DNA from 3 places in the Roseateles sp. T103 genome. Region 1 is predicted to be linked to each of the others. Evidence: predicted binding sites of a transcription regulator. Region 1 holds the regulator's gene; each other region holds the start of a gene.
What was found. The regulator sigma-54, encoded in region 1, starts transcription at its own class of promoters, with help from an activator protein. The targets are predictions, from matches to a motif close to TGGCANGNAANCTGCTTT.
Positions count from the first base shown of each region.

Region 2: the regulator sigma-54 is predicted to act here: its motif matches at 3,161-3,178, upstream of AC2EBS_RS17495 (pilin).
Region 3: the regulator sigma-54 is predicted to act here: its motif matches at 1,807-1,824, upstream of AC2EBS_RS05795 (PEP-CTERM sorting domain-containing protein).

Region 1 is NZ_JBXVVS010000005.1:245,097-252,898, forward strand. It holds gene AC2EBS_RS15520 (thiol:disulfide interchange protein DsbA/DsbL) at 1-540, shown strand, start outside; gene lptA (lipopolysaccharide transport periplasmic protein LptA) at 587-1,222, shown strand; gene lptB (LPS export ABC transporter ATP-binding protein) at 1,219-2,007, shown strand; gene AC2EBS_RS15535 (RNA polymerase factor sigma-54) at 2,026-3,549, shown strand; gene AC2EBS_RS15540 (bifunctional diguanylate cyclase/phosphodiesterase) at 3,672-6,779, shown strand; gene AC2EBS_RS15545 (THUMP domain-containing class I SAM-dependent RNA methyltransferase) at 6,859-7,802, shown strand, end outside.
Region 2 is NZ_JBXVVS010000007.1:106,828-114,629, reverse strand. It holds gene AC2EBS_RS17500 (fused MFS/spermidine synthase) at 1-2,559, opposite strand, end outside; gene AC2EBS_RS17495 (pilin) at 2,651-3,091, opposite strand; gene AC2EBS_RS17490 (MBL fold metallo-hydrolase) at 3,386-4,171, opposite strand; gene AC2EBS_RS17485 (FHA domain-containing protein) at 4,372-5,034, opposite strand; gene AC2EBS_RS17480 (Stp1/IreP family PP2C-type Ser/Thr phosphatase) at 5,146-5,946, opposite strand; gene AC2EBS_RS17475 (serine/threonine-protein kinase) at 5,971-7,029, opposite strand; gene AC2EBS_RS17470 (TerC family protein) at 7,036-7,776, opposite strand.
Region 3 is NZ_JBXVVS010000001.1:1,316,902-1,324,703, forward strand. It holds gene AC2EBS_RS05790 (transglutaminase TgpA family protein) at 1-1,682, shown strand, start outside; gene AC2EBS_RS05795 (PEP-CTERM sorting domain-containing protein) at 1,872-2,609, shown strand; gene AC2EBS_RS05800 (IclR family transcriptional regulator) at 2,766-3,635, opposite strand; gene AC2EBS_RS05805 (TonB-dependent receptor) at 3,851-6,085, shown strand; gene AC2EBS_RS05810 (thiolase family protein) at 6,116-7,303, shown strand; gene AC2EBS_RS05815 (NAD(P)H-dependent flavin oxidoreductase) at 7,300-7,802, shown strand, end outside.

The sequences.
Region 1 (7,802 bases):
ACGCAACCCGGCAAGATCGAGATCGTCGAGTTCTTCTGGTATGGCTGCCCGCACTGCAATGCCTTCGAGCCGATGCTGGGCGAGTGGGTCAAGAAGCTGCCGGCCGACGTCAGCTTCCGTCATGTGCATGTGGCCTTCCGCGCCAACGTCAAGCTGCACCAGCGTCTGTTCTACGCGTTGGAAGCGTTGGGCAAGGAGAAGGAACTGCGCGCCCGCATCTTCTCCGCGATGCATGTCGAGGGCCGTGCGCTGGACAGCGTCAAGGCCATGAGCGACTTCCTGGCGCCGCTGGGCATCGAGCCGGCCAAGTTCGAGCAGGCCTACAACAGCTTCGGCGTGCAGACCAAGTGCCAGCAGGCCGAGAAGCTGTCCGAGGGCTACCGCATCGATGGCGTGCCGGCGATCGGCATTGGCGGCCGCTTCCTGACGGCGCCGAGCATCGCCGCCGCGGGCCAGCGCCTGAACGAGATCGAGTCCGGCCGGCGCGCACTGGCCGTGACTGACTACCTGATCCAACAGATCCGTTCCGGAAAGGCCTGAGCGGCCGATTTGCAGGGCTAGAATGGCCTGCAAGAACTGTGCCGCCATGAACCCGCCCTGCCCCCTCCTGAACCCTAGGCGCCTGCTGCAAAGCTGGGCGCCGGCCCTGCTGGCCGGCGCGCTGGCGACCCTGCCGGCCTGGGCGGAGAAGGCCGATCGCGACAAGCCACTGAACATCGTCTCCGAGCGCGGCGGCCTGCACGACGCGGCCAAGCAGCTCACCGAGTTCAGCGGCAAGGTCATCCTCACCAAGGGCACGATGCAGCTCAGCGCCGAGACGCTGTCGGTGCGCGAGAGGAGCGACGGTTTCGTGCTGGCGATCGCGCAGGGGCGCGAAGGCGAGCCGGTCAGCTTCCGCCAGGCGCGCGACGTGCCCGGCGAGAGCATCGCCGGCACCGCCGGCCAGGTCGAATACGACGCACGGACCGACACCGTGCGCTTCAGCGGCGCTGCGATCGTGCGCATCCTGCGTGGCAGCACGGTGATGCGCGAAATCAGCGGCGCCGTGCTGGTCTACGACAACCGCAGCGAGCGGGTCAGCGTCGAGGCCGGCCAGACCTCACCCAACCCGCGCGGCGGGGTGCGCATGACCATCATGCCGCGCGAAGCCACCGCGCCGGCGGCGCCGGCCTCGGCCGTACCGCTGCAGGCCGTGCCGCCGGTGCCGCGCAATCCTTCATGACCGGCATCGCCACGCAGCACCGCCCGGCGCTGGAGTCCGGACCCAGCAGCCGGCTGGAGGCCGAAGGCCTGCAGAAGAGCTATGGCGTGCGCAAAGTGGTCAAGAACGTCCATGTGGACGTGCACAGCGGCGAAGTGGTCGGACTGCTCGGCCCGAACGGCGCCGGCAAGACGACCAGCTTCTACATGATCGTCGGCTTGGTGCGCGCCGATGCCGGCGAGATCCGCATCGACGGCCAGCCGGTGCAGAACCTGCCCATCCACAAGCGCTCGCGCCTGGGCCTGTCCTATCTGCCGCAGGAAGCGTCGATCTTCCGCAAGCTCACCGTCGAGGAGAACATCCGCGCGGTGCTGGAGCTGCAGCGCGACGACAAGGGCCGGCCGCTGCCGGAACAGCGCATCAAGGACCTGCTGGAAGGGCTGCTCGCCGACCTCAGCATCGAGAAGCTGCGCGACAGCCCGGCGCCGGCGCTGTCCGGCGGCGAGCGCCGCCGCGTCGAGATCGCCCGCGCGCTGGCCACGCAGCCGCGCTTCATCCTGCTGGACGAGCCTTTCGCCGGCGTGGACCCGATCGCGGTGCTCGAAATCCAGCGCATCATCCGTTTCCTCAAGGCGCGCGGCATCGGCGTGCTGATCACCGACCACAATGTGCGCGAGACGCTGGGCATCTGCGACCGCGCCTACATCATCAGCGAGGGCGCCGTGCTGGCCGAGGGCACGCCGCAGGAGATCGTCGACAACGCCGACGTGCGCAAGGTCTATCTCGGCGAACACTTCCGCATGTAGGGCCGGGATGGCGCAGCGATGAAGCCCTCACTGCAGGTCCGCCTCAGCCAGCACCTGGCGCTCACACCGCAGCTGCAGCAATCGATCCGCCTGCTGCAGCTCTCCACGCTGGAGCTGAACCAGGAAGTCGAGCAGATGCTGGCGCAGAACCCGCTGCTAGAGACCGAGGACGAATTCGGCGACGCGCCCGCCCCGGAGCTGCCGGAGATCCGCAACAGCAGCAGCACCGACAGCGACGGCGGCGACGACTACGCCGGCGGCACTGAAACCGAAAGCACGGCCGAGATCCGCGCCGAAGACTTCGGCACCACCGAGCGCGAAGACTGGGAGAACGGCACCGAGGGCGACGACTTCGACGGCATCCGCGAACTGCCCAGCAACAGCAGCAGCGGCAGCGGCTCGGGCGACGAGGATGGCGAGCGCAGCGAGCTGGAGTCGGCCGAGATCAGCCTGCAGGAGCATTTGGGACAGCAGCTCGCCGGCATGATGCTCAGCCGTGAGGACAAGGCCGCGCTGCACGTGCTGATCGAGTCGCTCAACGAGGACGGCTATCTGGAGGACAGCCTCGAGGAGCTGACCGATGCGCTGCTCGGCGCCGACGCGGACCCGGAGTCCAAGGACGAGGTATTGGACCGGCTGCGCTGCGCGCTGGCCTGGCTGCAGAGCATGGACCCTGCCGGCGTGGGCGCGCGCGACCTGTCCGAGTGCCTGACGCTGCAGCTGCGCGCGCAACCGCGCAGTGAGGCGCAGGCGATCGCGATCCTGATCTGCAAGAAGCACCTGGAACTGCTCGCCAAGCGCGACTGGAAGCGCCTGATGTCGTTGACCGGTGCCGACGAGGAGCTGCTGCGCGAGGCGCAGAGCCTGATCACGCATCTGGAGCCCAAACCCGGCCGCCGTTTTGCGCGCGGCCAGGCGCAGGCGGTGATCCCCGATGTGATCGTGCAGAAGGTCGGCCGCGAGTTCCGCGTGATGCTGAATCCCGAGGTCGCGCCCAAGCTGCGCATCAACGAACTCTATGCGCAGGCGCTGCGCGCCACGCGTGGCGGCATCAGCAACTCGCCGCTGGGCGCGCAGCTGCAGGAGGCACGCTGGTTCATCAAGAACATCCAGCAGCGCTTCGACACCATCCTGCGCGTCTCGCAGGCCATCGTCGAGCGGCAGAAGGGCTTCTTCACCCATGGCGAGCTTGCGATGAAGCCGCTGGTGCTGCGCGAGATCGCCGACGAACTGGGCATGCACGAGTCCACGATCTCGCGCGTGACCACTGCCAAGTACATGGCCACGCGCTTCGGCACCTTCGAGCTGAAGTACTTCTTCGGCTCGGGCCTGGCCACCGAGGCCGGCGGCAATGCATCGAGCACCGCGGTGCGCGCGCTGATCAAGCAGTTCGTCGCCGCCGAGGATCCGGCCAAGCCGCTGTCGGATAGCACGCTGGCGCAGATGCTGGAAGAGCAGGGCATCCAGGTCGCCCGCCGCACCGTCGCCAAGTACCGCGAGGCGCTTAAAATCGCGCCAGCCAATTTGCGCAAAAGCCTCTGATCCCGCGCCCGCGGTCCTTGGCGCCGCCGTCTGCCCGCCTCAGCCCGGCGAGCGCTCACGTCTCCCCGTCACACCCTGCTTGTTCGCACGCCGACGGCGCCTGAGACGCTGTCTCGATCGTCATGGAGTCCGTTCGACCGCAACTGCTCTCCCGCCCGTCGCAGCGCCGCTGGGGCCTGCTGCTGACGGCCATCGCGGCCGCCTGGGCAGGCATGGCTGTGTGGCTGACGCTCGAGCACGAGCAGCTCTATGAGCGCGAGACTGCCATGCTGCAGTCCCAGGCGCGCACGCTGGACAGCATCGTCAGCCAGCAGCTGGATGCCGTGCGCGGCGCTCTGGGCACCATCGTCACTGACCATGCCGGCTGGGACGCGCGGGCGCTGCAAGCGCAGGCTGGGCCCCTGCTGAGCACATTGGCCAAGGCCATGCCGGGCATCCGGGTGCTGAGCATCGTCGACGCGCAAGGCATCGTCCAAGCCAGCTCGGCGCCGCAGCTGATCGGCATCGACGCGAGCCAGCGCGACTTCTTCCGGGTGCCGCGTCAACAGCCGCACGCCGAGCGCATCTTCGTCTCTGCACCCTTCACCTCGGCACTGGGTGCTTACACGATGACGCTCTCGCGTGCCCTGCTGGACGCGCAAGGGCGCTTCGCCGGCAGCATCGCGATCAGCCTGGATCCGTCCTACTTCCGCCTCATGCTGGACTCAGCCCGCGGTGACTTGCAGACATGGAGCGCGCTGGCACATTCCGATGGCCTGCTGTTCAGCCTCAGCCCGCATAAGGACAGCTGGCTGGGGCGCAATCTGCTGAGCCAGCCCAACTCGCTGCTGGAACGTCATTTGCGCGGCGCTGCGGATGCGTCCGTGATCCGCGGCTTCTCGCTGGTCAGTCAGGATGAGCGGCTGGTCGCGCTCAGGACATTGCATGGCCGGGATATCGGAGCCGATCTGGACAAGCCGCTGGTCGTGGCGGTGGGGCGCTCCGTCGCCGCTCTGGAGGCCCCCTGGAAGCGCCAGCGCAACCAGCTGCTCGCCAGCGCCGGTCTGCTGAGCCTTGGCGCCATCCTGGGCATGCTGATGCGGGAGCGGCGGCTCCGGACCGTCGAGGCCATGCGACTGAGACAGCGCCAGCTGGAGGCCGACAGCGCACAGCGCATGGCGCTGGCGCTGGACGGTGCCGCGCTGGGGATGTGGCAATGGCAGGTCGATAGCGGCGACGCGGTGTTTGACGAGCGCTGGTGTTCAATGCTGGGCTACACCCGAGACGAGCTGCAGCCCTCGGTGCAGACCTGGCAGCAACTGCTGCACCCGGACGACAAAGCCCTGACCGAAGCGGCACTGGACGACTGCCTGCAGGGCCGCAGCGCGGTCTACACCCTCGACTTCAGGCTGCGCCATCGCGACGGCGACTGGCGCTGGATCCACAGCAACGGCCGGGTGATCGAGCGCGACGCACAGGGGCGCGCACTACGCATGACCGGAACGCATCTGGACATCACTGCCGCCAAACAGGCCGAGGCTCGCCTGATCGAGCAGGCCCGACACACCCAGGCCATCCTCGACAACATGGTCGACGGCGTCATCACGATAGACGCCCGGGGCATCATCGCTTCATTCAATCCTGCCGCCAGCCGCATCTTCGGCTACACGGCGGATGAGGTGATCGGCCGCAACGTCAGCATGCTGATGCCCGAGCCCGATGCCAGCCATCACGATGGCTACCTGCACAACTACATGCGCGGGCAGCAACCGCGTGTCATCGGCGTCGGCCGCGATGTCGATGGCCGCCGCAAGGGCGGCAACATCTTTCCGATGAACCTGGCCGTCTCGCGCGTCGAGCACCAGGGCGAGGTGGTGTTCATCGGCCTGATCCGCGACATCACCGAGCGTAAGAAGGCCGAGGCGCAGATCGAACGGTTGGCCTTTTACGACCCGCTGACCGGCCTGCCCAATCGCCGCCTGCTGCTGGATCGCCTCGGTCAGGCACTCAGCAGCAGTCAGCGCACCGGCCGGCGCGGCGCCGTGCTGTTCATCGACCTCGACAACTTCAAGTCACTCAACGACACGCTCGGCCACGGCATGGGCGACCGGCTGCTGCTCAGCATCGCGCAGCGCCTGCAGTCCGCGCTGCGCGCCCAGGACTCGGTGGCCCGCTGGGGGGGCGATGAGTTCGTCGTGCTGCTGCAGGACCTGGGATCCGATGCAGACACCGCCGCGCGGCATGCGGAGGCCGCGGGCGAGAAGCTGCTGCGCGTGCTGGGACAGCCTCATCACCTGGACAACCATGTCCATCACAGCACGCCCAGCATCGGCATCGTGCTGTGGGGCGAGACCCCGACCAGTAGCGACGAACTGCTCAAGCATGCCGACCACGCGATGTACCAGGCCAAGGCGGCCGGCCGCAACCAGCTGTGCTTCTTCGATCCGGTGACGCAGGCAGCGATGGCGGAGCGTGCCGCGCTGGAAGCCGAGCTGAGACTGGCGCTGGAGCGTGGACAGCTTGATCTGCACTACCAGCCGCAGGTCGATCGCCAAGGCCAGCTGATCGGCGCCGAGGCCCTGCTGCGCTGGCGACACCCAGAGCGCGGCTGGATCTCACCGGCCGTCTTCATCCCGCTGGCCGAGCAGACCGGCTTGATCGCCCAGCTCGGCGAGTGGGTGATCGAGCAGGCCTGCCGCAGGCTTGGGCAATGGGTCGGTGATGCCCAGCTCGCGCCCCTGACGCTGGCGGTCAATGTCAGCGTCCACCAGTTCCGCCAGAAGGGCTTCCTGGGCCTGATGCAGCAGCAGCTGGCCCGCAGCGGCGCGCCGACCGACAGGCTGAAGCTCGAGATCACCGAGAGCGCGCTGGCCACCGACATCGAGTCGATGATCCAGCTGATGGATGCACTGCGCCAGCAAGGCCTGCGCCTGTCGCTGGACGACTTCGGCACCGGCTATTCCTCGCTGGCCTACCTCAAGCGACTGCCGCTGTCGCAGCTGAAGATCGACAAGTCCTTCGTCGACGACCTGCTGACCGACCCCGACGACCGCGCCATCGCGCATACCATCATTCAGCTGGGCGACAACCTGGGGCTCAATGTGCTGGCCGAAGGCGTTGAAACCGAGGCCCAGCGCGAGCTGCTGCAGCAGCTGGGCTGCGACGCCTTTCAGGGCTATCTGTTCAGCCGACCGCTGCCGCTGGGCGCATTCATCGACCTCGTGCGGCAGTGGACCCCTCGGCACGCCTGAGGCACAGCTGCCGCGGCGCCGCCACTGGCCGCCTGGCGCGTAGAGGGACAATAGGCCCTTGTTGACCGCCCAGCCCGCCATGTCCCGCTCCGACCTTCTCGACCTGTTTCTCTCCTGTCCCGCCGGCGTCGAACCTTGGCTGGCCGAGGAAGTCGCGGCCATCCTGCCTGGCGCGCCCCTGGAGGCGCTGCGCGGGGGCGTGGCGGTGAAGAGCGACCTGGCCGGCGTGATGAAGCTGAACCTGGAAAGCCGCCTGGCGCAGCGCGTGCTGATCGAGCTGCTCGGCGGCCCCTACCAGCATGAGGACGACATCTATGCGCTAGCGCGCCGCATCGACTGGACGAAGTGGATCCATGCGCGCAACACGATCCGCGTGGACACCACGGCGCAGCGCTCGCCGCTGCGCTCGATCAACTTCGCCACGCTGCGCGTCAAGGACGCGATCTGCGACGTGCTGCGCGAGGCCACCGGTGAGCGCCCCAGCGTCGACACCCGGCACCCCGACCTGCCGGTGGTGCTGCACCTGGGCCCCGACTACGCGATGCTCTATGTGGACAGCTCGGGCGAGGCCTTGTTCAAGCGCGGCTGGCGCACCGACAAGGGCGATGCGCCGCTGAAGGAGACGCTGGCCGCGGCGATGCTGGCCGCCGCCGGCTGGAAGGGCACGCCAGAGACCGGCGGTGCGCTGCACGACCCCTGCTGTGGATCGGGCACCATCCCGATCGAGGCCGCGCAGATCGCCTGCGGCATCGCGCCCGGGCTGACGCGGCGTTTCGCCTTCGAGCGCCAGCAGCCCTTCCAGCCGCTGCGCGCGCAGTGGCAGCAGATGAAGGACGCTGCCAAGGCGCGCATCCATGCCCCCGCCGTGCCGATCTACGGCAGCGACGTGGCCTTCCGCATGGTCGACTTCGCCCGCCGCAATGCCGAGCGGGCCGGCGTCGCGCAGTACATCCAGTTCAACGGCGGCGACGCGCTGGAACGCCCGGCGCCGCAGCTGCCGCCCGGGATGCCCGGCACGCTGAT
Region 2 (7,802 bases), on a different contig from region 1:
CACGCCGTTTGCTGCGTCGATGGCATCGACATGCAGGCGCGCCAGCTGGCCAAAGGGATCGGCAGTCACCGTGGCTGTTGCCGGCAGCGGCTTGCGGCATTCCAGCACGTTGAGCACCGGCATGCCTTGCGCGACAAGTTGAGGCAGCAGGCCTGCTCTCTGGCGCTCGAACCGCTTTGCCGGTGCTGCAAGAGCGACTGTCGGATGGAAGTCCGTATAAGGCTTGGCACCGTGCTGTTGCACGAAGTTCTTCAGTGCACCCGGGCCGCCGATGCGCCGCACCTTCAGATCATCAGCACCGCTCAGGCCCACTCGGCGCAGCTCATTGGCAAGTTGGGCATGACGCCAAGGTTCAGCACTGATGTCACCCAGCTTGCCTTTCGCGCCGACCACGATCAGATCGGCGAAGTTCGTCAAGTAGACATCGCTGTTCGGGAACTCAACCAGCAAAGCGCCCACCATTTCGGCGAGAAGTGCATCGGACATCTCGTAGAGATGGATCCACTGGATCAGCAGGCCGTCTTCCTTGAGATGGCGCTTTGCGATGGCATAGAACTCCTTTGTGAACAGACTGGCAACGCCGCTGACCCAGGGATTGGAGGGTTCCGAGATCAACACGTCATACGGTTCCACACCGCCGCCCAGGAATCGCCGAGCGTCCTCGAAATGAACTTTCGAGCGTGGGTCTTCATAGGCTCGCCAGTTCCGCTCGTTGAACAGTTTGGCACCCTCCCACATCGCATGTTCGATCTCAATTGTGTCCACCTGCTTGGGCACCGGCGAGCCAAGAACCGTGTGGGTGCTCAGGCCAGATCCCCATCCGACCAGGGCGATGCGCTCCGGGTTCGGGTGTAGTGCCAGTGGCAAGGCACCGAGCATCAGCATCGTGACTTCATCGGTTGTCGGCTCATCACCCATGCGGGTCAGTCCAGCATCCGGCTTTCCATTGGTGGTGATGGAAAGTTGGCGCCCAGTTTGAGCCACAGAGATCGAAGCAGTAGCCCCATCCTTGTAATAGATCAGTTCCTTGGCGCTTGTATGCAGTTGTCCGTGCCTGAATACACCGGAAGCCTGGTCGGTGCGATCTGGCAAGCCGATGCGCACAACAACAGCCAGCAGCAGCGCCGCCAGCAGTGAAGCCGCCAAGACCGGGAGAGTCCAGCGCCTTGGACTGACACCGCGCAGCAGTACAACGCCGATCAACACATCGACGGTTGCTGCGGTCACAACGGTGAGGCTGACGCCCAGAACCGGCATGAGCACGTGGACGGACAGCAAGACTCCGACGATTGCGCCCAGCGTGTTGGCGGCGTAGATCTGGCCGATTGCTCGCTCGCCTGCACCCTTGCGGAGCAAAGCTGTCGTGAAGAGAGGCAGCGTCATTCCGGCGAAGAATGCCGCAGGCACCATCACCAGGATGGCGATGATGGCAGTGGCGATGCTGTACAGCAGATAACCCTGGGCGCTGGGTGCCAGCGCCCCCATGATCCAGGCGACCCAGCTGAAGCTGCTGGCCAGCACCGGCACCGAGATCAAGGCGGAGGCGCCCATCGCAATCTGCACATAGCCGGCGTAGCGCGCCACATCCGAAACAGCCGCTGCGCGTCGTCGAACCCAGAGCCCGCCCAGCGCTAGGCCAGTGATGAACGCGGCAAGCATCAACTCGAATCCATGCAGCGTGGTACCCAGGGCCTGGTTCAGCAGTCGCACCCAGCCGATCTCATAGGCAAAAGAGGCTGCGCTAGACATGAAGGTGGCGCTCAGCAGCAGCACGGCCAGACGACGAAGCTCGGCAGGGCTTGTGCTCACTCCGACTGCTTCTGCGGCAGCAGCCGGAGACGATGAATGAGATGCAGACGCCGACGAAGAGCGCCAGCCAGCCTCGCCGCTGATTGCGCTCAGCCAGGCGGTACTCAATGCAAGCACTGCATTGATTGCCGCGGCCACCCATAGGGCACCGGCCATTCCCCATAGCGGCAGCAAGACGAAGGTGGCCACCAGCACGCCGATCGCGGCGCCTATGCTGTTGGTGAAGTACAGCGTACCCAGTACCTCGCCGTCGCGTTCGGCGCCTGAGCGCAGGATGCCGGAGGCAATCAGCGGAAAGGTGGCACCGAGCAGAATGGTCTGAGGTGCGATCAAGGTCGCCGCACTGCCCCATTGCCAGGCTGTTGCCCAGCCTGTGTCCTTCAGTACGGGCAATACCAGCGACTGGCTGAACTCGGTGTAGGCCAGGAACAGTGGGTGAAAGCCAGCGCCAGCGATGGCGACCAACGCCTCGACCAGCGCATAGATGCCGATCAGCCGCGAGAAACGCAGACTGAATCGGCTCACAAGCCACGACCCCAGCGCCATGCCACCCATGAACATCATCAGCACTAGCGTCTGCGCATAGGCGGCGTGCCCTAGCACCAGGCCCAGGTACTGCGACCAGATCGATTGGTAGATCAGCGCAGAGAAGCCAGATAGCACAAACAGTGCGTTAAGCAGAGGCACAACTCTGTGCCTCTGCGGAGGCGAGGTGACCATGTGCGTTGCTGGAGAGGCCAGGGTATTCATACTTCGACCCGAAGTGGAACTAGCAGGTTAAGGAAGCAAAAAGGGCGGCCTTTCGGCCGCCCTTGCACTTGCCTGTGCTACCCAATGGCATTTAGGTCTTCGGGCGGAACTTTTCCGGCACAGTTCCACCAATCGTCGTGACGCAGGAAGCGCCCGTCGCACACTTAACCGTGTAAACGATGTTGCCTGCGTCGACATCCGCGTTACCGGTGTTGCCCATTTCAATCGTGATAGTGGCTTCTGTAGCGTCCTTCGTTGCCACAGTCACAGACTCAACGTACTTGCCCTTGATATCGGCGGCAGCTGCCATGCCGAACGTAGCATTGTCCTTGGCAACGGTGTGCAGTTCACCAGCGTTAAAGGCCAGTTGCACATTACGGATTGCGGTTGCCGACAGCGCAGCAGCCTCAGAAACCTTGGACTTCGTTGTGTAGTCCTGATAGGCCGGCAGAGCCACAGCGGCCAGGATGCCGATGATCGCAACGACAATCATCAGCTCGATCAGGGTGAAACCTTGTTGGATGCGCTTCATGGTGAAACTCCTTGCTGGTATCCAGCGGTATGAAGAAACAGGGGTTGAGGAACAGAGACAGTCCCCCTGAATGCAGGGGTCGTGCCAGGCCTGTTGGTACTGCTGGCGTGACGGAAATCACGGGCTCAGATGGGTGCGACTGGCCGAGGCGACACTTTTGGTCAGTTCTAGCGGCGCGATTTGTGCGCCGGTGCCTGGAATGACGTTTTTTGTCAGTCTGGATTGGCTGCCTGCTGGATGCGGCCGCCGGCATTCAGTCAGCCAGCAGCGACAGGGCCTTGTTGTTGCAACCGCTTACAGCGCCAGCGTCTGGCCGCTGTGCAGCGCCGAGATGCGGTGCGGCAGGCCCAGGGCGGCGATCTGGCTCATCACCGCGTCGCGTTCGCCGGGCTTGATGTGCGTGATGTGGATCTGCAGGCCCTGCTGGCCCGGCTGCAGCATGGCCAGCTCGTGGCCCAGTGCGGTGGGGCAGAGATGGCGGCTGATGCGTGCCAGCTGGCGTTCTTCATCGCTGAAGGCGGTCTCGATGATCAGATGGGCCAGCTTCAGCTCGGCCAAGCGATGCCAAAGCGCCGGGTTGGGCCCGGTGTCGCCCGTGTAGACCCAGTGGCCGGCGCTGCCGCCGTCGACGGCAAAGCCGACAGCGGGCACGGTGTGCTCGGCCTTCAATACCTCGATCTCGCGACCGGCCAACTGCAGGCGTTGGCCGATGGCAAAGGGCACCAGGACCAGCACCGGGTGTTCGGCATTGGGCAGACGAGTGAAATCGGGCCAGATCACGCCGTTGAAGAGATGGTCGCGCAGCGAGGCCAGGGTATCGGGCAGCGCATGCACCTGGATGGGCGCACGCTTCGCGCGCTCGCGCAGGCGCAGCACCGCGTCGGCCAGCAGCGGCAGCGACAGCACATGGTCCAGGTGCGAGTGGCTCAACAGCACATGGTCGATGCGCGCCAGCTCGTCCAGCGTGAGGTCACCCACGCCGGTACCGGCGTCGATGAGGATGTCGTCGTCGAGGAGAAAGGCTGTGGTCTTGTCGCCGGCGGCGATGGCACCCGAACAGCCCAGTACGCGTATTTGCATGTCGGTCGAGATGGCGGAGCCGGGGTGTCCGGTTCCGGGCGCGCCGCAGTGTGGCGGCGTTGAGCCGGCCATGAATTTACGTGCGCCAGCCGCGGACGCAAGCCGCTAAGTTCTCGATTCCGGGCAGATTGCCACGCGCGGCAGCAGATGGATGGCGCCCGCGTGAATTAGTTGCCGCGCGCCATGGGCCGCGCGGCCTTTCAGGTGCCCGCCTGGATGAACTGCATCTGCGTGCCGGCCAGTTCGATCACATCGCCGTTGCGCAGGGCCACCGATTCGCCGGTCAGCGGCACGCCGTTGACGGTGGGGCGCACCGTGCCTTCGACATGGGCGAAGACGTAGCCGCTGGGCCGTTTGGTGATCGAAGCCACCTGCACGCCCGGCTTGCCCACGGTGGTGACCACCTTGGTGAGGCTGACCTCGCGGCCGGCGGCCGAGCCGGTGAGTACCTTGATGGTGGCCGGCAGCGCAGCGCTGGCCGCACCCGGCAGCGAGCCGAAGGACGAGGGCATGCCGAAGCCCGAGGGCGTGGCGCCGCCGTGCTTGAGGATCATCGTCTTTTCGTAGTCGCCGCCTTCGTCGAGCAGGTACTTGATCTTGTACTTGCCGATCTCGACGATGTCGCCATTGGCGAGCAACTGCTTCTTGATCGCCTTGCCGTTGATGTAGGTGCCGTTTGTCGAGTTGAGGTCCTCGATGAACACATCGGCGCCCACCATCTGCAGCACGGCGTGCTCGCCGCTGACAGCGAGGTTGTCGATGACGATGTCGTTGTACGGGCGCCGACCGAGCGTGGTCTTGTCTTTGGTGATCTGCACGTCCTTGATCACCACCCCGTCGAGCGAAACCACCAGCTTGCCCATGCTTGACCTCGAGTCCCGTAGTCGGCTGTTCTTGTGCGCGGATCGGCCGGCGGATGCCCTGCTTGGCGCCGTCGGCGCCAGCCCTGCCCGTCCGTCGGGTGTTTGTTACTGCTACTGCTGCTGCATCTTGCGGCCGAATGGCCACCAGGCCCGGCCGGGGCTGCGCGTGCGGCCTTCGGCCCTGGCCAGAACGATCGCAATATTATCCTTGCCGCCCATGTCATTGGCGGCATCGATCAATGCCTGTGTCGCTTCCGCCAAGGACGGGTGGCCGCGCAGCAGTTGCGCCAGCGCATCATCGTCGAGCATGTCGGACAGGCCGTCGGAGCAGAGCAGATAGGTGTCGCCCGGCTGGATATCGTGCTGGTGCAGCTCCAGCATCACCGTGTCCTCCACACCCACCGCGCGGGTGACGAGGTTGCGGTTGCTGGAGTAGACCGCTTCTTCAGGCGTCAGCAGCCCGGCATCGAGCTGTTCCTGTAGCAAAGAGTGATCGCGTGTTACCTGCGTGAGCTGTCCGTTACGCAGCCGATACGCACGCGAGTCGCCGACATGGCCGAGCAGCAGCGTGTCCTCGCGGAACACGGCCAGCACCAGCGTCGTGCCCATGCCGGCATAGCGCGGGTTGGTGTTGGCGGCGTTGAAGATGGCGCGGTTGGCGTTGTCCACGCAGATGTCCATGGCGCGGCGCACGTCCTGGCCGGTGGCGCGGCCGCCAGCTTCGCGCAGCCAGCGGCCCAGCTCGGACTTGATGAAGCTGGTCAGCATCTGGCTGGCCACCTCGCCGGCGTTGTAGCCGCCCATGCCGTCAGCCAGCACGGCCAAGCCGACCGACTCGTCCACGGCCACCGAGTCTTCGTTGTTGTCGCGGGACCGACCGACGTCGGTGGCGCAGAAGATCTCCACGGTCATGTTCAGGCGCTGCGTGCTTGTGGTTCAGCTGGCGGAGCCGGGATTTTGCCCCCGATCTTCTGGCGACATGCGCAGTGTTTGCGCGAAGGGATCCACACTTGGTGCATCTGCGTGAGGGGGGACAAGCTCGTTCGGCGCATCCGGGCCGATCTGTGCAGCCACAGCCTCCAGGTCCTGGGCCATCTGCTCTCCGCCCGCATAGCGCAACTCCGGCCGCTTCTCCAGCGCCAGCGCGAGCACCATCGCCAGCGCCTCGGGCAAGGCCGGTCGGTAGTGACGCACGTCGGGCGCGGGCTGCTGGGCAATCATCTGCATCAGCTTGGCCATCGATTCGGACTGGTGCGGCAAGTGACCGGTGAGCAGCTGGAACAGCATCACGCCCAGCGAATAGAGGTCGCTGCGGCCGTCAACCTTGAGCCCGGCCAGCTGCTCGGGCGACATGAAGGAGGGCGTGCCCAGCACCAGGCCCGTGCGCGTGCGGCTGCCGTCGGCGATGCGCGCGATGCCGAAGTCCATGATCTTCAGCGTGCCGCTGGCGCGCTCATACATGACGTTGGAAGGCTTGATGTCACGGTGCACCACGCCCTGGGCATGCGCATAGGCCAGCGCGCGCGCCAGTCTGGCGGCGAGCGCCAGCACCTCGGGCACGGGCAGCAACTGGCCGGGACGGGTGAAGTGGCTGAGGTCCTGGCCGCGCACGTACTCCATCGCGATCCAGGCGTCCTGGCCGGCCTCGCCGGCATCCAGCACCTCGAGGATGTCCGGGTGGCGCAGGTGGCGTGCGGCGCGGGCCTCGCGCATGAAGCGCTGGCGCACGTCGGCCAGATCCTCTGCCGCGAACTCGCGCTGCAGCGCGAGCCGCTTGATCGCCACCTCGCGGCCGGAGGCGATCTCCCTGGCCAGATGCACCACCGCCATGGCACCGCGGCCGATTTCGGCGCCGATCTCGTAATGGTCCAGCGCCGCGCCGCGCGTAGGCTGGAAGACCTCGGGCTGGGTGCTGGGCGGCGAGCTGTCGGGCTCGACGGACTCGGCAGTCTTGCGGCCGAGCAGGCGATGCCAGAAAGACGCGCCGCCGGCCATCGCTGTTCAGGCCTGCTGAGCGCCGCCGCCGCCGCGGGCGGCGAACAGCTTGCCAAGGGCCAGCACCAACAGCGCACCGGCCACGCCGCTGCCGTAGTGGAGCGCCGGCAGCACCGTGGTGCTGCCCGGCTTGTCGCCCGGCACCATCGGTACCCAGCCGCTGATCGCCGGGTCGCCGACCATCATGGTGCCGGCGATCCAGCCCAGCAGCATCGCACCCAGCACGATGACAACGGGGAAGCGGTCCATCAGCTTGATGACCAGTTGGCTACCCCAGACGATGATGGGAATGGACACCAGCAGGCCGAAGATCACCAGCGGCATTTGGTGGTGGCTGCCCGCACCTTCGGCAGCGCCGGCGATGGCGATGACGTTGTCCAGGCTCATCACGAAGTCGGCGACGATCACCGTCTTCACCGCGGCCCAGAGCTTGTCGCTGGCCTGGATGTTGCCGTGCTCGTCCTCGTCTTCAGGCATCAGCAGCTTCATGCCGATCCACAGCAGCAGCAGACCGCCGACCAGCTTCAGGAAGGGCAGCTTGAGCAGCGTCAGCGCGAAGAAGATCAGGATCACGCGCAGGATGATGGCGCCGGCAGTGCCCCAGATGATGCCCTGGGTGCGCTGCTTGTCCGGCAGCTTGCGGCAGGCCAGCGCGATGACCACCGCGTTGTCGCCACCCAGCAGGATGTCGATCATGATGATCTGGCCGACGGCGAGCCAGAACTCGGGGCTGGTGAGCATGTCCATATGCGGTGATGTGTGCCAGGCGGCTG
Region 3 (7,802 bases), on a different contig from region 1:
TGTACTCGCAGTCGCTGCTCACCGGGCTGTGGACCTTGCTGTCCATCTGGGCACTGCTCACCGCGCTGGTGCTGGCGCAGATGCCGATCGGCCAACCCAGCCTGAGACAAGCTGCCGGCCAGGCGCTGCGCAGCGTGGCCATAGGACTGCCGCTGATGGCGCTGCTGTTCCTGCTCTTCCCGCGTATCGCGCCGCTGTGGGGCGTGCCCAGCGACGCGATAGGCCGCACCGGGCTGTCCAACGAGCTGCAGTTCGGCGCAATGGCCGAGATCGCCAACGACGAGAGCGTGGCACTGCGCCTGCGCTTCGTCGACGGCGCAGCGCCGCCGCCACCGCAAACGCTGTATTTCCGCGGCCCGGTGCTGGCCGACTTCGACGGCCGGCGCTGGCGTGCACTGGCCTCGCCGCCACCGGGCCGCCAAAGCGCGCTGACCCCCCAAGGCCCGTTGAGGCGCTATGAGCTGACGCTGGAGCCCTTGCGCATCAAGGTGCTGCCGCTGCTGGAGATGTCCCCCGAGCCGGCCGGTGCGCTGCTGCCGCTGGACGGCGGCCTGATGCTGCGCCGCGGTGCCGAACTGCAATGGATAGCGCCGCGGACCATCACCGAGCGGCTGCGTCTGACCGGCAGCGCCGCGCTGGACTACAAGGCCGGCGCGCAGGCCACGCCGCTGTCCCTTCAGCCCTATCTCGAGCTGCCACAGGGACGCAATCCGCGCACCCTGGCCTGGGCCGCAGCGCTGAGCCAGGAAGCGCGCTTCGCCGGGCTGGAGGGTCAAGCGCTCGCCGAAGCACTGGTGAACGCGGTGCTGCAGCATCTGCGCAGCAACGAGTACATCTACACGCTGACGCCCGGCCGCTACGGCCAGGACAGCGAGCACCTGATCGACGAGTTCTGGATGGACCGGCGGCTGGGCTTCTGCGAGCACTTCGCGTCGGGCTTCGCGGTGGTGATGCGCGCACTGGGCATACCGGCGCGCATCGTCACCGGCTTTCAGGGCGCCGACCGCGAGCTGCAGGACGGCTACCTGGTCGTGCGCCAGTCGCAGGCCCATGCCTGGAACGAAGTCTGGATCGCCGGCCGCGGCTGGCTGCGAGTGGATCCCACGGCGGCCGTAGCCCCCGAACGCATCGCCAGCAGCCTCACGCTAGAGCCGGCGCCGGGCGTGCTCGCCGGCGCGCTGGGCCAGGTCAACCCGGCGCTGTGGCGCAGCCTGCGCCGCGGCTGGGAGATGCTGGAGAACCGCTGGCAGCAGTCGGTGCTGAACTACTCGCGCGGCGACCAGTTCGACCTGCTCAAGCGCCTGGGCTGGAACAGCCCCGACTGGGCCGCGCTGGGCCAGCTCAGCGCCGGCGTGATCGCCGTGCTGACGCTGGCCGGCCTGCTCGCCCAGGCCTGGCGGCGCCGTCCGCACGATCCTTGGCAGCGCCTGCAAACGCGTTTGTTGCGCAGCCTTGCACGAATCGGCGTCTATGCGCAGCCCTACCAAGGTCCAAGGCATTGGGCCGCACTGCTGGAACAAGCCCATGGTCCGCAAGCGGCTGCCGATCTGCTGCGCGCGCTCGATGCCGCTCGCTATGGACTTGCCAGTTCGGCGTTCGACGCCGCCCAGTGCCGGCGATGGCTAACGAAGATCGAAGGCGCGTTGCCTGCCGCTCCGGCCTCTGTCGACCGGCGGCGATGAACCGCTCTGGTCCATGCACGGTCTGTCTGCCTCGACAGAAGCATGTCGAGCAACCTTACAGGCACCCCTTGCCAGCAGCCGACTTTGGCCCTGATGGCAAGCCGTGCCAACGACTTGCGAACGCTGGCACATCATTTGCTCCTCAGTAGATCAGCACTATTGCTGTCATCGTTGTTAATAGGAGTACTGATGTCCAAACTGCCCAAGCTCGCCCTGGCTCTTGCTTCAGCGGCCCTGCTTTCCGTGGCGCAGGCAGCGCCTACCACCTTCTTTGGCGAGGACCTGAACGGACCGCCGAATCGCGACCCCAACCCGGTCGCAGCACGCACGAACTCCGATGCGGCACGCGCGAGCTTCTTGAACAAGCTCTCCGGTGTCGGCACCGAGAACTTCGAAGGCTTGGCCGTCGGCACCACCCCGCCGCTGGCACTGACCTTTCCTGGTGCCGGTACCGCGACCTTGACAGGCGGCGAGGGCATTCAGAGCGGCAATGACGAGGCCGGTCGCTATCCGATCTCGGGCAACAAGTACTACTTCGCTGGCACCAACGATTTCAACATCGCCTTCAGCTCGGCGATCGCCGCCTTCGGTTTCTACGGCGTGGACATCGGCGACTTCGGCGCCGATCTGGTGCTCTCGCTGACCGACACCAATGACATCGTCACGCAGATCAATGTGCCCTTGACACGCAGCACTGAGGGCCAACTGAGCGGCTCGGTCTTCTACTTCGGCTTCTACGACACCGTCACCCAGTACAAGAACATTGCTTTCGCCCGTACTGTCGGCGGCGGCGACAACTTCGGCTTCGACGACATGACCATCGGCAGCCTGGAGCAGATCAATGAGACGCCGGAGCCGGCCTCGCTGGCGCTGGTCGCTGCCGCCCTGGCTGGCGTGGGCGTCGTGACGCGCCGTCGAAAGGCTTGAGCGCGCTTTCCTCCTGAGCCACCCTCTCGGGCAGGAGGAACCCCAATAGGCGAATTCACCGCCATGCGGGTCCGGTCACGTGCGTGCCGGACCCGTTACGTCTACGCCCATGCCTCCAGGCCGCATGAGCATCAGGGCCAAGGACGTGCAATACGCTCAAACATGCCGGCCCTCGCGCAGCAGCCGCACCATCTGCAGCAGCTTAGGGCCCACGGTCTCGCGCAGCCAACTGCCGGCTTCGGTTTCCGCTGCGGGCAGCGGCCCCTGGAAGGCGCAGTTGAAGGCGACCAGCTCGCCATTGCTGATGCGCCCATAGGGCACGGCCACCGCGTGGATGTCGGTGAGCAGATCGCCCTCGATGACACAGAAGCCCTGCTGGCGCACCTCGAGCAGCGAGCGCTTCATCGACTTCTCGAAGCGCTGCCAGTCCTCGGGTGACTTGACGCGGATCTCGTTGAGCAGCGCGGCGCGCGTCGCCTCGTCGCAGCCGGCCAGGTAGGCGCGGCCGATGCCGGTGCCGGCGATCGGCACCGACAGGCCCACATCGGCCATCGGACCGGCCAGCTGCATGCGGCCGCGCTTGCGGCTGCGGCTGGTCTCCACCAGCACGATGTTGAGCCGGTCGCGTATGCCCATCGAGACCTCGCCGCCGGTCTCGTCGGCGAGCTTCTCCATGAAGGGCCGCGCATGCTGGCGCAACCCGATCGAAGCCATCAACGGATAGGTCGCCGCGAGCAGCGCCGAGCCCAGCTGGTACTTGCCGTACTTCGCGCTCGGGCGCAGATAGCCCAGGATCACCAGCGTGTAGGTCAGCCGCGAGATCGTCGGCCGCGGCAACCCGGTGCGCTCGGCCAGCTCGGCGTTGGACAGCATGTCCTCGCCGGCGCTGAAGCAGCGCAGCAGCTCGATGCCGCGCGCCAGCGTGGTGGCGAACTGGCGGTCGCCGGCGTACTCCTCGTAGCCCAGCGGCACGCGGTGCGGTTCGTTGCGCAGATAGCGCGCGCGGTCCGGGTCTACCCTAGTCATGTGCTTGCATATCGAAACGTTCGTCGGAATATCGAAATTCTGACTGCGCGTTTGACGGAGCGCAACCTAGACTGGATCGCACCTGAGGAACAGCGCCCAGGGCCGGTCAGATCAAGCCGGACCCGCGCTGGCCCGGGTGACGGTCCGGCGCCACGCAGCAGGCGCCGCACCGGGCAGGCAGACACGACAAGAACCACATCTGGAGACAAGCAAGCATGAGCAGAACTCATCGTGGGCAGCGCTTTGCCCGCTCACTGGTCGCCCTGGCCGCAGCCGGCCTCTGCGCCCATGCGCTGGCGCAAAGCGCCGACAGCAGCGACAAGAAGAACGACGCCGCCGACAAGGATGCCGGCAAGAGCACCGCCAGCCTGGAGCGCATCGTCGTCACCGCGCAGAAGCGCGCCGAGCCGCTGCAGGAGGTGCCCATCCCGGTCAGCGCCTTCGACGCCCGCGCGCTGGAGAAGACCGGCGCCGCCGACGTGCGCGACATCGCGGTGCGCGCCCCCGGCTTCACGATGACCAACTACAACGTCGCCGAGCCGCAGTACGCGATCCGCGGCATGACCTCCAACTCCGACTCCGCCGCCGGCGACGCCACCGTCGCGGTGTTCGTCGACGAGGTCTTCATGGGCCGTCCAGCCGGCGCCAACTTCAGCTTCCTGGACCTGGAGCGCGTGGAGATCCTGCGCGGCCCGCAAGGCACGCTGTTCGGCCGCAACACCTCGGGCGGTGCGATCAGCGTCACCACCGCCCGGCCCGGCCAACAGAACTACAGCAAGCTGTTCACCTCGGTGGGCAACTACGGCAGCTTCGAGGCCGCGGCGGTGCTGAACCGCGCGCTCAGCGACAACGCCAAGCTCAAGGTCGCGCTGGGCCATCGCGAGCACGACGGCTACTCGCACAACATCCGCACCGGCGCCAGCCTGGACGGCGGCCGCAACGACAGCGCGCGCGTGCAGCTGCTGCTGGACCTCGCGCCGAGCACCACGCTGCTGCTCAGCGGCGATGCCTCGCGCGACCGCGCCGACGGCTTGGCGCGCGTGCCCTATCCGGTGTTCAGCAACACCGCCACTGCGCCGCTGATCAACAAGCTCTACCCGCCTGGCACGAACCTGCGCCTGTCCTACTCGGACCCGGCCTCCTACCAGCACCGCGACGTGCACGGCTTCAGCGCGCGGCTCGAGCATGAGTTCGGCTTCGCCGCGCTGACCTCGATCACCGCCTACCGCAACACGCGCATCAACCATTACGAGGACCTCTCCGCGCTGCCCGCGCCCTGGGTGCTGAAGAACCTCGACAAGGTCAAGGAAGGCGCCGAGCAATGGAGCCAGGAGCTGCGCCTGGCCAGCCTGCCGGGCAGCCGTTTCAACTGGGTGGGCGGCGTGTACTTCTTCGACGAGAAGGTGCTGCGCAACGAGAGCTTCGAGACCACCTTCTCGCTGATGCCCGCCGCCGGCGGCAAGGTGCAGTTCAACCAGGACGTGCGCAACCGCAGCGCCGCGCTGTTCGGCCAGGTGGACTACCCGCTGGCCAAGGACCTGAACCTGAGCTTCGGCCTGCGCGAGACCTTCGACCGCAAGAATGCCGACCAGTCGGCCGTCAACCTCGACCCCGCCGACACCACGCCGGGCATCCCGCTGTTCCCCGGCCAGCCCTACCACGTCGTCGCGTCCAAGAGCTGGAACGCGCTGACCGGCAAGCTGGGCGCCGACTACAAGCTCTCGCGCGAGCAGATGGTCTATGCCTCGCTGAGCCGCGGCTACAAGTCCGGCCTCTTCCCGAGCCAGAACAACTCGGTGCAGAGCGTCGGCGTGCCGCTGGAGCCCGAGAAGGTCTGGAACTACGAGGCCGGCATCAAGAGCGAGTGGCTGGACCGCCGGCTGCGCGTCAATGCGAACGTCTTCAAGTTCGACTACAAGGACATGCAGCAGTACAACCTGACGCCGCAGCTGGTGCTGGTGGCCTTCAGCGTGGACGCCAAGGCCCGTGGCGCCGAGCTTGAGCTGCAGGCCGCGCCCGCCGACTGGCTGACGCTGGGCGCCACCGCCGCCTATCTGGACAGCGAGGTCACGCGCGGCAACTTCAACGGCGCCAGCCTGGTCGGCAACCGCCTGGCGCGTGCGCCCAAGCAGACCTACAGCGTCTATGCCGAGGCGACGCGCGACTTCGAGATCGGCCGCGTCTCCGGCCGCATGGAGTACGCACGCAAGGGCAGCTACTACATCGAGGCAATCAACTCGGCGATCGGCCTGATCCCGTCATACGGCCTGTTCGATGCCCGGCTGAGCTACCGCGCCAACCCCAAAGCGCCGGAGATCGCGCTGTGGGGCAAGAACCTGGGCAACACGCTGTACCAGGCGCACATCATCAGCTTCCTCGGCAACGGCTTCTCGACCTTCGGGCCGCCGCGCACGGTGGGCATCTCCGCCACCTGGACGCTGAAGGACTGACGGGCCGACGAGACGACAACGAAGGACGCGATGACCGAGGTCTATCTCTACGACGCGCTGCGCACACCGCGCGGCAAGGCGCGGCCCGATGGCGGCCTGGCGGCCACAAGCCCCCAGGCCCTGGTGAGCCAACTCGCCGCTGCGCTCCACCAGCGCAGCGGTGCAGCACCAGACCATTGCGAGGCGCTGCTGCTGGGCTGCGTGGGCCAGCTGGGCAGCCAGGGCGGCCATCTGGCACTGGTCAGCAAGCTGCACGCCAGCCTGCCTGATGACTGCACCGCACTGACGCTGAACAACTACTGCGTATCGGGCCTGAGCGCGGTGATCCATGGCGCAGCGCAGATCGCCACCGGCCAGGCGCGGCAGCTGCTGGCCGGCGGCGTGGAGATGATGTCCCAGGTCGGCTTCATGGCCGACCGCGCTGCCTACTACCAGGACCGCAGCCTGCCGCCGCGCAGCCGCTACCTGCCGGTGGCGCTGGCGGCCGACCGGCTGGCGGCGCGGCGCGGCATCACGCGCGCCGAACTCGACGCCGCGGCGCTGGACTCGCAGCAGCGCGCCGCGGCGGCCGAGTCCGACGCGGCGCTGCAGCGTTCGCGCCTGAGCCTGCCGCGCGCCGACGGCTCGCTGTTCGCCAGCGACGAATGCATCCGCGCCAAGACCAGCGCCGAGGGCCTGGCGGCGCTGCCGCCGGCCTTCGGGGCGCTCGCCGCCGAATGGGCCGAGGCGCTGGGCGGCGACGAGCCCTTCGCGCCGCTGCACACGATCTCGCATGCGCCGCCGATGTGCGATGGCGCGGGCCTGGCGCTGCTCGGCACGGCCGGCATCGCCGACGCAAAGCCGCGCGCGCGCATCGTCGCGATGGCCGAATGCGGCGCCGACGCGTCGGACAGCCTCACCGCCGGCTTCGCGGCGATGGAGCGGGTCTTGCAGCGCGCGCAGCTGCGCCTGCAGGACCTCGATCGCATCGAATTCATGGAGTCCTTCGCGGTCACGCAGGCGCTGTTCCTGCGCGAACACGCCGCCGGCATAGCCCCCGAGCGCATCAACCCCGCCGGCGGCCACCTGGCCAAGGGCCATCCGCTGGGCGCCTCGGGCGCGATCCTGCTGTCCACGCTGCTGGACAACCTGGACGCCTGCCAGGGCCGGCTGGGCCTGCTGGTCTGCACCGGCGCCAGCGGCGTCGGCGCGGCGATGATCGTGGAGAGACTGGCATGAGCACGGTCCAGCAAGACCTGACCCCACCGGTGCTGACGCCCAGGCTGCCGCTGATCGCGGCGCCGATGTTCCTGATCTCCGGGCCCGAGCTGGTCGTCGCCGCCTGCCGCGCCGGCATCGCCGCGGCCTTCCCGACGCCCAATGCGCGCGATGCCGCCCAGCTCGAAGACTGGATGCGCTGCATCACCGAGGGCCTGGCGCGCGCCGCCGACGAGCAGCCGCCCTCGACCATGGGCGCCTGGTGCGCCAACCTCGTCACCCACCGCAGCAACACGCGTCTGGCCGAGGACCTGGCCCTGGTGGCGCGCTACCGGCCGCCGCTGGTGGTCACCGCGCTGGGTGGACCGAAGCCGGCCATCGAGGTGGTCCACGGCTACGGCGGCAAGGTCTTCGCCGACGTCACCACACCGGCGCTGGCGCGCAAGGCGGTGGAGGCCGGCGCCGACGGCCTGGTCTGCGTCTGCGCCGGTGCAGGCGGCCATACCGGGCAGATCAGCCC